3 regions of the Corynebacterium bovis DSM 20582 genome follow, and region 3 is predicted to be linked to each of the others. Evidence: predicted binding sites of a transcription regulator. Region 3 holds the regulator's gene; each other region holds the start of a gene.
What was found. The regulator LexA, encoded in region 3, represses DNA repair genes until DNA is damaged. The targets are predictions, from matches to a motif close to CGAACANNTGTTCG.

Region 1 (5,283 bases), 620 kb from region 3:
TCCCCGAGGCCCCGCACGGAGCCGAGGCCGAGCCGGATCGCCCCGGGGTCCGCCCCCGGGCCGGTCGCCGCGCCGCCGGGCCGTTCGACGTCCGCCTCGACGGCGGAGGCGTTGACGTCGACGGGCAGGATCGTGACGCCGTGCCGCCGGGCGTCGGCGACGAGGGACTGCGGCGAGTAGAAGCCCATCGGCTGGGAGCGCAGCAGCGCCACGCAGAACTCCGCCGGGTAGTGGTACTTGAACCACGCGGAGAAGTACACGAGCGAGGCGAAGGACTGGGCGTGCGACTCCGGGAACCCGTAGCTGGCGAAGGCGACGATCCGGTCCCACAGCCCGTCGGCGACCGACCCGGTGATGCCGTGTTCCCGCCGGAGCCCGTCGTAGAACCGGCCGCGCAGCCGGGCCATCTTCTCCGGTGAGCGTTTGGAGCCCATCGCCCGGCGCAGCGAGTCCGCCTCGGCGGGGGTGAACCCGGCGGCGTCGACGACGAGCTGCATGAGCTGCTCCTGGAACAGCGGCACGCCGAGGGTCTTCTCCAGCGCGGGGCGGAGGCACGGGTGGTCGTAGGTGACGGGTTCCTTCCCGTTGCGCCGCCGGATGTACGGGTGCACGGACCCGCCCTGGATCGGCCCGGGCCGGATGAGCGCGACCTCGACGACGAGGTCGAAGAACCGCCGCGGGCGGAGGCGCGGGAGCGTCGCCAGCTGGGCCCGGGACTCGACCTGGAACACCCCGACGGCGTCGCCGCGGCACAGCATCTCGTAGACCCCGGGGTCGTCCGGGGTGAGCCGCCACAGGTCGACGCGGCGTCCACGGTGCTCCTCGACGAGGTCGACGGCGTGGTGCAGGACCTCGAGCATCCCCAGGCCCAGCAGGTCGAACTTCACCAGGCCGACGGCGGCGCAGTCGTCCTTGTCCCACTGGACGACGGACCGGTCCTCCATCCGCGCCCACTCGGTGGGGACGACGTCGGCGATCGGCCGGTCGCAGATGACCATGCCCCCGGAGTGGATGCCCAGGTGCCGGGGTTGCCCCCGCAGCTGGTCCGCGAGGGCGAGCACCTGCTCCGGCACGGCCCCGGGGTCGTGACCGGCACCGCCATCCCGCCCGGCACCGCCATCCCGGCCACCGCGGCCGGCGCGCCCGCCGCCCTCCGCGAGCGCCCGCGTCCAGCCGTCGATCCGGCCCTGGTCGTAGCCCAGCGCCCGGCCGGCGTCGCGGAGCGCCGCCTTCCGCCGGTAGGTGATGACGTTGGCGACCTGCGCGGCGTTGTCCCGCCCGTACCGCCGGTAGACGTACTGGATGACCTCCTCCCGCCGCCCGGACTCGATGTCGAGGTCGATGTCCGGCGGCCCGTCCCGCTCCGGGGAGAGGAACCGTTCGAAGAGCAGCCCGGCCGCGACGGCGTCGACGTTCGTCACCCCGAGGGCGAAGCACACCGCCGAGTTCGCCGCCGACCCCCGGCCCTGGCACAGGATCCCGGACTCGTGGCAGAAGTGCACGATGTCGTGGACGATGAGGAAGTACCCGGGGAAGCCCAGGTCACCGATGACCCCGAGTTCCCTGTCGATGACGGCCCACGCCCGCGGCGCGTCCTCCCGGGTGCCGTAGCGTTCCCGCGCCCCGGCCTCCGTGAGCTCCCGCAGCCGGTCGGCCTCCGTGCTGCCGTCCGGCACGGGCAGCCGCGGCAGCCCGGGCGCGACGAGGTCGAGGGTGAACGCGCACTCCTCCGCGAGCGCGACCGTCGCCCCGACGGCGTCCCGCAGCCACGCGCAGTCCCCGGCGAGCGCGAGGAGCTCCTCCCCGGACCGCAGCCACGACCCGCCCGCCGGGTGGGTCCGCGGGGAGGCCGCCCCGACGTCCTCGCGGACGTGCAGCGCGGTCTTCGCGGCGGAGAGCCGCGCCCGCCCCGGTGACGCGCACGTCGGCAGGGCCGTCACGATCTCGCGGAGCCCGAGGCGCCCGGCGACGGCGTGCAGCGTGGCGTTGTCGTCCACGTCCGCCGGGTCCATCGTCTGCCGGAGCTCGACGACGCACCGGTCCGCACCGAAGAGCTCGACGAGCCGGTCCGCCCGCCCTGCCCAGGAGGGGTCGACGACGACCGTCCAGTGCCCCCCCGCCTGCACGGCGAGCTCCTCCAACGGCGGGTAGACCGCCCCGTCCTTGTCCCGGACGGCCATCTTCGCCGCCGTGACCGCGCGGGAGGCCCTGCGGTAGCCTTCCTGTCCCCGGCAGATCACCGTCAGCGGCGGGTCACCGGTCCCGTCGACCGACAGTTCGACACCGAAGACGGTCCCCACGCCCGCCTCCGCCGCCGCGACCGCGGTGCGGGCGGCGCCGTAGAACCCGTCCCGGTCCATGAGACAGAGGACCGTCACGCCGAGCTCGGCCGCCGCCGCGACGTACTCCTCCGGGTCACTGGCCCCGCGGAGGAAACTGTAGGAGCCGGCCGCATGGAGCTCCGCCGCCGGATGCGCGCACGTCACCGCCGGGGTGAGGGGTACGTCGTCCCCCTCACCCCCACCACCCCGCACCGCGCCGGACCCCGCCCGGCGACCCGCGACCCCACCGGGAACGAGGGTCCCGGCCCCCTCACCGGAGAGGATCCGTTCCAGCTGCGACCACCTGAGCGGGGCAGCGTTCGAGAAGCCTGCCATGCCGCCACCCTACACCACCGCCGCCCGCGATTCGAACCTGTGATCGAGAGATCCACCCGGCCGCCCACCCACACCACACCCACGCCACACCCACCGGCCCCCCGCACCACACCACATCCACCCGCGCCCCGCGCGCGCACCTCCCCTCCCCCGGATCCACCGTCGGATCCACCGCCCCCGCGCCCCGCGCACGCACCTGCCGCACCCCCGCCCCCACCTCCCCCGCACCCCCGCCGGGCAGCAACTAGACAGAGTTGTCCATCCTTGCTTACGGGTGCTAGCGTGAGCGACCACATACCACGCCCACCTGCACCGGTGCCACGCACCGGACGGTGCCGCGTCCCCCACACCCCGCACACAGGAGAAAGCCCGTGTCCCACCGCCGCCCCCTCATCCGCACCGTCACCGCCGGCGTCGTCGCCCTCGCCTCGGCCCTCAGCCTCGCCGCCTGCATGGACGACGGCACCACCCCCGGCGACGGCGGGGACACCCCCATCCGCATCGGCGCCACCGAGGCGGACAAGAGCCAGTGGCAGGTCTTCAAGAAGAAGGCAGAGGAGGCCGGGGTGAAGGTCGACATCGAGTCCTTCACCGACTACACCCAGCCCAACCGCGCGCTGGGCCAGGGCGACATCGACACGAACCAGTTCCAGCACATCCAGTTCCTCGCGAAGTACAACGTGGAGTCCGGGGACACCCTCGTCCCCGTCGGCGCGACGGAGATCTTCCCCCTCGGCCTGTACACCAAGGGCGACCGCTCCGTCTCCGCCGTCGCCGCCGCGGGCCGCGTCGCGATCCCGAACGACCAGACCAACCAGGGCCGGGCCATCAACGTCCTCGCCTCCGCCGGCCTCGTCACCCTGAAGAGCAAGGACAAGCTCACCCCGACCCCGGCCGACATCGACACCGGCCGGTCGAAGGTCACCGTCGTCCCGGTCGACGCCGCGCAGACCGCCACCGCCTTCAACGACGGCACCCCCGCGGTCATCAACAACAACTTCCTCAGCGCCGCGGGCGTCACCGCCGCCGACGCCGTCGCGAAGGACGACCCCAAGCAGGAGTCCGCGAAGCCGTACATCAACGTGTTCGTCACCACCGAGGCCCGCAAGGACGACCCGACGATCGCCAAGCTCGTCGAGATCTGGCACGACCCCGAGGTGCAGAAGGCCGTGTCCGCCGACTCCCAGGGCACCGCCGTCGAGGTGAACACCTCCCCCGAGGAGCTCCGGCAGATCCTGCGGGAGACCGAGGACAAGTTCCGCGCCGAGAGCAACTGACGCGCCGGAGCCCCCGCCCGACCCCGACCTCACCTCTAGGACGATGATGAGCGAACCAGCACTCCGCACCGGGACCCGACCGGACGCCCGCACCGGCACCTCCGTCGAGTTCCGGAACGTCACGAAGACCTTCCACCAGGGCCGGAAGGAGGTCACGGCCCTGGACGACGTCAGCGTCACCATCCCCTCCGGCAGCATCGTCGGGGTCATCGGGTACTCCGGTGCCGGGAAGTCGACGCTGGTCCGGCAGATCAACGGCCTGGACAAGCCCACGTCCGGCCAGATCCTCCTCGACGGGCGGGACATCGTCCCCGTCCGGGAGGCCGGGCTGCGCGCCCTGCGCGCCGACATCGGCATGATCTTCCAGCAGTTCAACCTGCTGAGCTCCCGCACGGTCGAGGGCAACGTCGCCTACCCCCTGGAGGTCCGCGGGGTCGGGCGGGCGGAGCGCCGCCGCCGCGTCGCGGAGATGCTGGACTTCGTCGGCCTGGGCGACCGGGGAAAGGCCTACCCGGACCAGCTCTCCGGCGGCCAGAAGCAGCGCGTCGGCATCGCCCGGGCGCTCGCGACGGACCCGTCGCTGCTGCTCGCCGACGAGGCGACGTCCGCCCTCGACCCGACGACGACGCGTGACGTCCTCGAGCTCCTCCGGCGCATCAACCGTGAGCTCGGGGTGACGATCGTCGTCATCACCCACGAGATGGAGGTCGTGCGCACCATCGCCGACCGGGTCGTCGTCATGGCCGGCGGCCGCGTCGTCGAGGAGGGGTCCGTGTACGAGGTCTTCTCCTCACCGTCGACGTCCGTCGCCGCCGACTTCGTCGCCACCTCCCTGCGCAACACCCCCGACCTCGTCGAGGCGGAGGACCTCCAGGCGGGCACGGGCCGGCTGTTCACGGTGACGATGCAGGAGGGGGCCGGGTTCTTCGACGCCGTGTCCCGTGTCTCCGCCGCGGGTGTGAGCGTGAACATCGTCCACGGCGGGGTGACGACCCTGCAGCACCACTCCTTCGGCCGCCTGACCGTCCGGCTCACCCCGCACGACGACGCCGGCACGCAGGCCATCGAGGACTTCGCCGCGTCCCTGACCCGCACGACGACCATCGAGGAGATCCGATGAGCGACACCCTCATTCTCGCGAAGGAGACGAACTGGGAGTTCCTCTCCCCCATCTTCCGGGACTCGATCGTCGAGACCCTGTACATGGCCGTGTGGGCGCTCGTCGCCGGCGGCGTGTTCGGCCTCATCCTCGGCATCCTCCTGTACACGACGCGCTCCGGCGGCATCCTCGCCAACCGGCCGGCGTTCTGGACGATCAACGTGCTCGTCAACGTCATCCGCCCGATCCC
Region 2 (5,283 bases), 420 kb from region 3:
GGTGAAGGTGCCGAAGAACACGCCTGCGGCTCCTTCCCCGTCGGTCCGTGTCCCGCGCCGGAGGGGGCTCCGGCCGTGGTGGTTCTTCTCTGTGGTTGTGCCCCGTGCTGGTGCCGCGGGGATGGTCTGTCAGTCCGGTTCCGGGTGCGGTGACGCTGGCGATCCGCCACCTGCACTCCAGTGCGCCCCACAATACCCCACTCTCCCCCACAAAAGCGACAGCTTTCGGCGTGCCGTCTCGTTCCCGACGCACGCAACAGCCGGTGACCAACGAACTCCCGGCGACACGGAGTGGGGTGACCGCCCTGACGACACCCCGGCCCGGGTCGCCGCACCCTCACAGCACACGCCGAGACCGGCCACGGTTCCTGCGCGGACCCGCCGCTACCGCCGCCCGAGGAGCCTCCGCGACCGGGCCGTGGGGGAAAGTGGGGGATGCGGGGACGGCGGGGAACGGCCGGCGCAGCACGGTCGACCCCCGCCGTCCCCGGACACCCCGGCCCCACCGACCGGCACCCCGCCCCGGCCGACTCTCCCCCGTCCCGGACACCCCGCCCCGGCCGACTCTCCCCCGTCCCGGGCACCCGGCCCGGCCGACTCTCCCCCGTCCCGGACACCCCGCCCCCGAACACCCCCGACACAGCGACAGGCCCCGGGGTGTGAACCCCGGGGCCTGTCGTCCCGTCGCCTCAGCGGATCACTGGAAGCGGCGGCGGAAGCTCTCCTCCATCCGGTCGGACAGCCCGCCGGTCCGGCCGGCCGGCCGGCTCCCCGACGCCGCCGCAGCACGGGCCCGGCGCGCCCGACGCCCGGTGGGCGCCGTACCCCCAACCCCCGACGTCGCACGGAAGCCCATGAGCCCGCCGCCGAACATGACGAGGAAGCCGACGGCGCTGAGGATGACGAACGCGAGGTTGTTCTGCGCGAGGATCACTCCCCCGATCAACGCGAGCAGCCCCAGCAACATGACCGCCGCCACCCGGACGGTCAGGTGAAATCCGCCGCCCCCTGTCGCACGGGCCTGCGTCCCGAACCGCGGGTCCTCGGCGATCAGCGCATTCTCGATCTCCTCGAGCATGCGACGTTCCTGCTCAGACAGTGCCACTGCCAACCTCCCCACGGTGTCGTGGATTCCGCGGGGACCCTGGTGCGTCCCCGTCCTGTAATGCATCAACGGACGGGACGGCCGAATTGTTCCGGCCGCCGTCCTCCGTCGCGCCACCGGACCGATCCTACCCCCACGTCACCGCCCCGGGACCGGGACGCCCACACCGCTGTCCCCCACCCCCTGCCGTCACGCCACCACCGGCAGGTACCCGCACTCACCCCGGGCGTCGTCGACCAGCAGACACGCGTCCCGGTAGACCTCCGCGACCGCCTCGTCCCCGAGCCCGCGCTCCAGCCCCAGCTCCACCCGGTTCGTGAACCGCGCGTGCGCCTCGAACCGCCGCGCCCACATCTCCTTCTCCGGCAGGAGGGCGCGCAGCCTGCTCCACGCGCTGCCCGCCGGCATCCGCCGGCGCCCGTCGCGGGCGGACTCGATGAGCGCCCCGGCGGCCCGGCACGCCGCACGGTAGGCGAACACCACCGCGTCGTCCCGCGACGCCGCGGTCCGCGACGCCTCCAGGAGCCGCTCCGCCTCATCGAGGAAGGCCGCCGGTCCGACCTTCCCCCGCCGCCGCATCACCCGTACCTGTGCCGTCATGTCCGTCACCCCGTCCTTCTTCCGTCTCGTCCGCCGGTCGCCGGTCCACGCCGCCCGGCCCGCCACCCGTGGTGCCGTCGCCCGTGAGCTGCCGTTCCGGGGAGCCCCCGGTACCCGGGACGTTACGACCACCACCGGACACCCCCTCCCGCCCCACCGCCCACACTCGAACATCCGTTCGAATTCAGGGGTTCCGGACCGCCGGGCCACGGCGTTTGGCACGATGGACCGCGTGACCCCGACCCCTCCCGGCACCGCCGTGTCCGTGTGCCCGCTCGACTCCGCGGGCTTCACCCGGCGCGTCGACGACCTCATCGCCGTCCACCTCGCGGCGATGGACTACCCCACGGCGTACTTCGACGAACGCCGGTCCCTGTGGCTCACGAACGCCCGGCAGCACCAGTTCACCTGCGAGGTCGCCGTCGCCCACCCGGAGTCCGCCGACCCGGACCCGGCGGACCGCACCCAGCGGATCGTCGGGGTCGCCTTCGCCTTCCGCGGCCACCGGGCGACCTGGTGGTACCGGGAGGTCCACCGGGGGCTCACCGCGGGCGGACACAGCCCGCGCGACGCCGGCGCACTGCTCCGCGACTACTCCGAGATCTCCGAGGTCCACGTGCACCCCCGGGCCCAGGGGCTGGGGATCGGACGCGTGATGCTCACCCGGCTCCTCGAGCGGCTGACCACCCCGGTGGCGCTGCTGTCGACCCCGGAGGTCCCCGACGAGGCGAACGCGGCCTGGCACCTCTACCGTCGCCTCGGGTTCACCGACGTCCTGCGGGACTTCCACTTCGCCGGCGACGACCGGGGGTTCGGCGTCCTCGGCGTCGTCACCCCCGCCGGGCGGCGCCTCCGGGACCGGACCCGCCGCCGCTGACCCCCTCCCGTGCCGGGCGCACGGTCACCGCCCGGGTCGCACGGGCCACCGCGCGGTCAGCGCACGGCGTCCTGCCCCCACTGCGGACCCCACGCCGGCGCCATGCCGAGGTTGTGGAGGACCTCCTGGGTGGCCCGCGGGTGGTTCATCGTCATGAAGTGCAGGTCGGGGACCCCTTCGGCGATGAGCCGCTCGGCCATCGTCGTCGTCAGCTCGATCCCGACCTCCCGGACGGCCGGGCGGTTGGCCTCCTCGTCCCCCGCCGCGGCCCGCAGGAGCCGCCGCTCGAGTTCGGCGGGCAGCGCCGCCCCGGCGAGCTCCATCTGCCGCCGGACGGACCGGAGCGAGGTGATGGGCATGAGCCCGGGGATCACGGGCTTCGCGCCGTGCTCGGGGTCCGCCGCGGCGAGCCGGTCGCGCAGGCGGAGGTAGTGGTCGACGTCGAAGAACATCTGGGTGATGGAGTACCGCGCCCCGGCCCGGAGTTTCGCGAGCGTGTGGCGGGTGTCCTCCTCGAGGTCCCGCGCCCGGTGGTGCCCCTCGGGGAACGACGCGACGCCGATGTCGAAGTCCTCGCACCCGGGCTCGGAGCGGACGAGGTCGATGAGTTCACTGGCGTAGTTCAACCCACCGTCCGTCGGGACCCAGTCCCCGAGCGGGTCGCCCGGCGGGTCCCCGCGCAGGGCGAGGAGGTTCGTCAGCCCCTGGTCGGCGAAGTCCCGCAGGATCGCGCGCAGCTCGTCGCGGGTGTGGTCGACGAGCGTGAGGTGGACGAGGGTCGTCAGCGGCTTCCGCGCGAGCTGCCGGGCGACCCGCAGCGTCCGGCGCCGGCTCGACCCACCGGCGCCGTAGGTGACGGACACGAAGCTGGCCCCGAGATCGTGGAACGCCTCGGCGGCGTTCCAGAGCCGGGTCTCGGCGGCGTCGTCCCGCGGCGGCATGAACTCCACGGAGAAGGGCACCCTGCCCGGGGTCGTGAAGGTCAGGGTGTCCGAGACGGCGATCTGGTGGCTCCGGCGGTGCGTCGTCGCTCCAGGTGATTCTTGACACATGCCAGCCCATCGTAGCCGGTCCGGGGGCCGTCGTCGGGAGCGTCGACCCCCCGCGGGTCCACCGTCCGTCCGTGCCCGGTCGCCCACTACTATGGCCCCGTGGGACAGGTCCGCGGCGCGCAGCTCCCGCCCACCGCCCCACCCGCCACCACGACGACACACCGGCTCCACCCGGGGCACCCCTGAAGGAGGGTCGACGACCATGTCAGACATGCCCGACGCGGGCCCCACCGGCCCGGTCCCCGACGAGGACGTCACGCTGCCGCTCGCGGCGACGGCCGGCGTCGTGAAGTCCCGGCTGACCGACGACCTCGCCGCGCGCCGCGCGACCTACGGCGGCATCGACCCGTCGGTCGACGCGACCCTCGGGATCCTCGAGGACTTCGTGCTCTCCGGCGGCAAGCGGGTGCGTCCGACGTTCGCGTGGGCCGGGGTCCGCCTCGCCCTCGACGGGGGTGGGGCCGACGACGCCCACCCGGCGGCCGGCCCGCTCCTCACCGCGTGCGCGTCCCTGGAGTACATCCAGGCCTGCGCGCTCATCCACGACGACATCATCGACCGCTCCGACTCGCGACGGGGCCGCCCGACCGTGCACCGGCGGGTCGCCGCCCTGCACCGGGAGGCCGGGTGGCACGGGTCCGCGGAGCACTACGGGGTGAGCCAGGCGATTCTCACGGGCGACCTCGCCTTCGCCTGGGCCGACGACATGCTCGCCGGGTCCGGCGTCGGGCCGGCGGCGCTCGCGCGGGCGCGGGAGCCGTGGCGGGCGATGCGCTCGGAGGTCATCATCGGGCAGATCCTCGACATCGCCGTGGAGAACCGGCGCAGCGAGGACCCCGCCGACCCGGACAAGGTCAACCTGTACAAGACCGCCGCGTACACCGTCGAGCGGCCGCTCCACCTGGGCGCCGCCCTCGTCGGCGCGCCGGAGGCCACGGTCGCGCTGCTCCGGGCGGTCGGCCGGGAGATCGGCGTCGCGTTCCAGCTCCAGGACGACATGCTCGGGGTGTTCGGCGACCCGGGGGTCACGGGCAAGCCGTCCGGGGACGACCTGCGCTCCGGGAAGCGCACGTACCTCGTCTCCCGGGCCCTGCGGGCGGCGGACGCCGCGGACCCGGCCGCCGCGGCCGTGCTGCGGGAGGGGCTCGGCGAGGTCACGGACGACGCCGGGGTCGACCGGTTGCGGCAGGTCATCGTCGACTCCGGTGCCGCGGCGGAGGTCGACGCCCGCATCCACGACCTCACCGGCTCCGCCCTCACGCGCCTCACCGGCGGCCCCTTCGGGGACGACGTCACGCGTGACGTCGTCACCCTCGCCGAGACCCTGACGACCAGGACGGCCTGACCCGTGGCCGCCGACACCCCCACCGCCTCCGCGACCGCCCCCGCGTCCCCGGCGTCCCCGGCTCCGGCCCCCCGGTTCTCCCCCACCGCGGCGATCCGGCGCATGAGCTACGACCGGGCGGTCCGCGTCGGTCTGGTCGGCGCGGTCGTCGTCGCGCTGTGCTCCCACGCCGTCGGGGCGACGCGGAACCGCGGCGGCATCATGCAGTCCCTCGGCCTGAGCAGCCTGACCTTCGGCCACCTCGCCGGGATCCTCATCGTCGTGCTGTGGATCGGCGTCGCGCTGCTCATCCTGTCCTGGACGG
Region 3 (5,283 bases):
GTGGGGCGGTCCGTGGGTGTGGTGAGGAGGGGCGGACGACGGGGGCCGCCGAACGGGGGAGCGTGACTGCGGTGGACGGGCCTGACGGGCGGTGCCGGCGCGCAGGCCGACGGCCACCGTGACCGGGGCGTGTCGGCGGCCGGCCCCGGGGGCGGGCGGTGTGACCTGCCGTGACACCGGACCGGGTAGGGGGTGGTGAGCGGGTGGTGCGGGGGTGCCCCGGCCCCGCGTATCGTGTCGGGGAGGACCGTCGCCCCCCCCCCGGAGGCGGCGGCGATGCGTCGGGTGACCGCGCCGGACGCCGGGCGTGGACGATGTCCGGAAACCGGACATCCGGACATCCGGGCCCCCGGGCGGCCGCACGGACCGGGTCGGTGTCCCCGGACATGGCGCCGTCGTCCCCGGTCCCCACCCGGCACCCGCCCGGCACCCCCGGCACCCCGGCACCCGGGTCCACGACAGGACCCCGGGCTCACGAAAGGAAGAGGCCTCACCCATGACCGACCGACCGACCACGGAGACCGTGTACACCGGAAAGCCCGTCGTCCCCGGGGTGGCCTTCGGGCCGGCTGCGTGGGTCACCGAGCGCCCGCCGCTGCCGGAGCCGGGGGAGATGGTCCCGGAGGACCGCCGCGAGGCGGAGTTCGAGGCGTTCACCCGCGCGGTGGACGTCGTGTGTTCCCGCCTGGAGGAGCGGGCGGCGGCGGCACAGGGGCACGCGGCCGAGGTCCTCACGGCGACGGTCACGATCGCCCGGGACCGGGCGTGGGCGCGGAAGGTCCGCACGTCGGTCCGCGGGGGTCAGACGAACCTCTACGCCGTGCGCCAGGCGACCGACGACTTCGTGGAGCTGTTCCTCAAGGCCGGCGGCGTCATGGCGGAGCGGGTGACGGACCTGTGTGACGTGCGGGACCGGGTGCTGGCGGAGCTGCGGGGGGAGCCGGAACCGGGCATCCCGGACGTCGACGTGCCGAGCGTCCTGTTCGCCGACGACCTCGCACCGGCGGACACCGCGACGTTGGACACCGCGCTCATCCACGCCGTCGTCACGCGCAAGGGGGGCGCGACGAGCCACACCGCGATCATCGCGCGGCAGCTCGACCTGCCGTGCATCGTGGCGGCGGGTCATGCCGTCGACGCCGTGGCCCCGGGGGTCCCGGTGCTCGTCGACGGCGGCGACGGGGCCGTGACGACCGGGGTCGACCCGGAGGTCGCGGTGCAGAAGGTGGAGGAGTCGCGGCGGCGCGCGGCGGCTGTCGCGGCGTGGACCGGCCCGGCGGCGACGTCGGACGGTCACCGGGTGCAGCTGCTCGCGAACGTCCAGGACGGGCACGCGGCCCGGGAGGCGGCGGCGTCGGTCGCCGAGGGCATCGGGTTGTTCCGCACGGAGCTCGGGTTCCTCAGTGCGACGACGGAACCCACGGTCGACGAGCAGGCCGACCGGTACGCGGAGGTGTTGTCGGCGTTCCCCGACGGGAAGGTCGTGATCCGGACGCTGGACGCCGGGTCGGACAAGCCGGTGCCGTTCGTCAACGCCGAGGAGGAGGAGAACCCGGCGCTCGGTGTGCGGGGGTTGCGGATCGCGCGGAACAACCGGGCCCTGCTGGAGCGTCAGTTGGACGGCGTGGCGGAGGCTCTCGTGCGGGCGGACCGGTCGGCGGACGCCCAGACGTGGGTCATGGCGCCGATGGTGGCCACGGTGGCGGAGGCCCGCTGGTTCGCGGAGCTCTGCCGGGAGCGGGGGCTCACCCCGGGCGCGATGGTCGAGGTTCCCGCGGCGGCGCTCATGGCGGAGCGGATGATGCCGTACCTCGACTTCGTCTCGATCGGGACGAACGACCTCACCCAGTACACGATGGCGGCGGACCGGTTGTCCCCGTCCCTGGCGCACCTGACTGATCCGTGGCAGCCTGCGGTGCTGCGTCTGATCCACGAGACGTGCCGGGCCGGTGCGTCGACGGGCACGGCTGTCGGGGTGTGCGGCGAGGCGGCGGCGGATCCCGCCCTGGGCTGCGTGCTCACGGGCCTCGGTGTGACGTCGCTCTCCGCGGCCGCCCCGGCGTTGGGGGCGGTGGGCGTGGCCCTCGGTGAGGTCGACTTCGCCACGTGCCGTGCCGCGGCTGCGGCGGCGGTCAACGCCGACGGGGCGGACGAGGCCCGGCAGGCCGCCGCCGCGATCCTGGCGGCGCAGGCCTGAGGGTCTCCCGGGGCGGGACCCGCGACCCGGTGCGACCCGACGCCGCGGGTGGCGCGCTCACCGCGCCGCCGGGGGCGGTGTGCTCACGGGCGGGCCGGACCCCAGAGGTCGGCATGACCCCCCTGTCAGACCTTGCGCAGGTCAGACCTTGCGCAGGATCGCGACGACGCGGCCGATGATCTGCGCATCCTCGGCGGGAATCGGCTCGAACAGGTCGTTGTGGGGGATCAGCCACAGCCCCTCGCTGTCCTTCTGGAACTCCTTGACGGTCGCCTCGCCGTCGATCATCGCCGCAACGAACTCGCCGAACTCGGCGACGTTCTGCGAACGGACGGCGACCCAGTCACCGTTGAGGATGCCTGCGTCCCGCATCGACTCCCCGACCACCTGGAGCAGGAAGATCTCGCCCTGACCGACGATCTCCTCCGGCAGCGGGAAGTGCGCCTCGACATTCTGCTCCGCGAGGATCGGCGACCCGGCCGCGATGCGGCCCACGACCGGCACGAACGCCGGGGTGGGCATCGACTCGTCGACCGGCGCAGGGGACTGCCGCTGGGCCGGCCTGCGCCCGGGCTTGGTGTGGTTCGAGATCTCGTGGCTGCTGCCCTCGAACGAGCGGACGTCGACCGCCCGGGGCTTCTTGCCCTCGCGGCGGAGGAAGCCCTTCCGCTCCAGCTCGCGGAGGTGGTAGGAGACCGACGACGTCGAGTGGAGGCCGACCGTCTCGGCGATCTCCCGGATGCTCGGCGGGTAGCCGCGGAAGATCGTCGAGTCCCGGATGACCTCGAGGATGCGACGCTGCCGTTCCGAGAGTGTCGCCGAGTCCGTCGACCCGGACGCGTCCTTGCGGGGACGTCCGCGCCGCGGCGCGGGTGAGTGCTGTTCTGCCATGAGGTGTCCTTATCCGGTTGCGCTGGTCCGTCTGGGAGGGAGGGACGTCATGTGTCGGTGGTGCGGCGCCCGTCGATCCGCGTGCGCGGACCGGCGGTGGTGCCATCCCCCGTTCTGCTCCACCGGGGTTCCCTTCCCGTCGGGGTTGCGACCAGCCTACTACATCCCCCGTCACGTCATCATCCACGTGTTCGAAAAATATCGCCGACGGGGTGGACACGGGGTGTGCGTCGTGCTAACTTCCCGTTCGAACGCCGGAATGCGAACAGACGATCGAATGGTGGTGCTGCCGCGCTCCCGGTGTCCGGCCCGGGTGATCTACTCGGTGTCGACCGCGGCACAGGCCGTGGGGACGTGAACCGTTCCGACCATGACGACGGAGGAGTGACGAATGACCATCACAACCATGCAGACCAGGACCGCATCCGGACGACGGGCAGGGGTGGGGTCGCCTCTTGCCGTGTCCGCGGCGGCGGTGCGGGGTGGCGTGCTGCCGCGGCCCGTCGGGGTCCCGTCGCGCCCGCCGGTGGTCCATCCGGGCCGGGACGCGGACGGTCGACCGCGTTCGAACACCTACGGGGAGGGGCGGGGGTATGTCCCGGGGCTCGTCGACAAGCGCCGTCACCGGCTCGTCGGTCGCCGGCAGGATCTCACGTTCGGACTGCAGACGAGAAGCGGGAGGCTGCGGGCGCGGGCGCTCGCCGTGGCACAGTCCCCCGGTGCGCTGCTCGTCGGGCTGGCCGGGATCGTCCTCGCCGTCGGGATCTCGCCCGCGGTCGGCGACGCCCCGCAGGCCGACGGTCCGGTCGCGACGTCCTCGGTGACCGTCGCCCCCGGGGAGACCCTCGCGGACATTGCGCGGGACGTCGCGCCCGGTCAGCCGGAGGGGGACGTCATGGCGCGCATCGCCTCGATGAACGGTCTGGGGTCGTCCGCGCCCGGGGAGGGGGCCGTGCTCTCCGTCCCCGTGTACCGGTGAGGTGACGGGGACAGGGTCACGCGCACCGGCGAGGTGACGGGGCTCAGGTTCGCCTGGAGCGGTGTGGTGCGGCGGCGGGGACGGGCTCGCGGGCGACGGTGTCCGCGGGCCCGGCCGGCCCCGGACGGGCGCGGTCTCGGCCGGGCGGGGGAAGGCCGTCGAGCTGCTATGATGCTCGAAGATTGTGGCCGGTGCGTCGTGACCGGTGACCGGCGTGACGCGCCCGGTGGTGTCCGTTCGCTGACCGGGGGCGCGTGGCAGCGGGAGACCGTGCCCACCCGTGGCCGTGGCCCTGTCCGGCGCGTTGAAGCGCGCGGCCGGACGCCGTCGGTGAGAGACCCCGGACGTGTCCGGAGAAAGGGAAAGCCATGCTCTGCCCGTCCTGCCGATCGGAGCATTCCCGGGTGGTGGACAGCCGGACGGTCGACGACGGCGTCGCCATCCGTCGCCGCCGCGAGTGCACAACCTGCCGGACGCGCTTCACCACCGTCGAACGCTCGGTCCTCCTCGTCACCAAACGCAACGGGGTGACCGAGGAGTTCAGCCGTGACAAGGTGATCCGTGGTGTCCAGCGGGCCTGTCAGGGGCGCGACGTCCCGGACGACGCGCTGAAGCGGCTCGCCCACGAGGTCGAACAGTCCATCCGCGCGGCCCACGGCTCCCAGGTCGAGGCGCACGAGATCGGCCTGGCGATCCTCGACCCCCTCCGCCAGCTCGACGAGGTCGCCTACCTCCGGTTCGCCTCGGTCTACAAGTCCTTCCACACCGCCGAGGACTTCGAACAGGAGATCCTCTCGCTCCGGGCGCACCGCGCCGTCGCCCACCAGGACGACGGCCACGTTGTACCCGACGACGCGGACGCCGGCGCCGGGCAGTAGGGCCGCGCCCCGCCGGGGGAGGGAGGACGCGACAGTGCGGGCAGCGGGGGAGGACGCGACAGTGCGGGCAGCGGGGGAGGACGCGACAGTGCGGGCAGCGGGGGAGGACGCGACAGCGCGGACAGCGGGGGAGGACGCGACGGCGCGCCCCGCCCGGGGGGGGGAGGACGCGACAGCGCGGCAGGGGGGAGCACCCGGCCGGACCCGGCCCGGACGTCACCCGAGCTTCGCCAGCGCCTTCCTCACGCGGGTGAGACTGGCGGTCGTCGCCGTCCCGAGATGCTGGGCGAACAACGCCACCCGGAGCTCCTCGATGAGCCACCGGACGTCCTTGACCT

Region 1: the regulator LexA is predicted to act here: its motif matches at 2,690-2,703, upstream of CBOVI_RS02340 (error-prone DNA polymerase).
Region 2: the regulator LexA is predicted to act here: its motif matches at 1,873-1,886, upstream of CBOVI_RS06655 (SAV_6107 family HEPN domain-containing protein).

Annotation. Positions count from the first base shown of each region.
Region 1 is NZ_CP047187.1:601,425-606,707, reverse strand. Features, by position in the region: gene CBOVI_RS02340 (error-prone DNA polymerase) at 1-2,657, opposite strand, end outside; gene CBOVI_RS02335 (MetQ/NlpA family ABC transporter substrate-binding protein) at 3,029-3,934, shown strand; gene CBOVI_RS02330 (methionine ABC transporter ATP-binding protein) at 3,981-5,054, shown strand; gene CBOVI_RS02325 (methionine ABC transporter permease) at 5,051-5,283, shown strand, end outside.
Region 2 is NZ_CP047187.1:1,642,348-1,647,630, forward strand. Features, by position in the region: gene mraZ (division/cell wall cluster transcriptional repressor MraZ) at 1-21, opposite strand, end outside; gene CBOVI_RS06650 (DUF3040 domain-containing protein) at 698-1,105, opposite strand; gene CBOVI_RS06655 (SAV_6107 family HEPN domain-containing protein) at 1,295-1,705, opposite strand; gene CBOVI_RS06660 (GNAT family N-acetyltransferase) at 1,929-2,582, shown strand; gene metF (methylenetetrahydrofolate reductase [NAD(P)H]) at 2,639-3,634, opposite strand; gene CBOVI_RS06670 (polyprenyl synthetase family protein) at 3,837-4,979, shown strand; gene CBOVI_RS06675 (alpha-(1->6)-mannopyranosyltransferase A) at 4,983-5,283, shown strand, end outside.
Region 3 is NZ_CP047187.1:1,222,718-1,228,000, forward strand. Features, by position in the region: gene CBOVI_RS04845 (phosphoenolpyruvate--protein phosphotransferase) at 497-2,197, shown strand; gene lexA (transcriptional repressor LexA) at 2,339-3,088, opposite strand; gene CBOVI_RS04855 (LysM peptidoglycan-binding domain-containing protein) at 3,480-4,067, shown strand; gene nrdR (transcriptional regulator NrdR) at 4,436-4,945, shown strand; gene hrpA (ATP-dependent RNA helicase HrpA) at 5,162-5,283, opposite strand, start outside.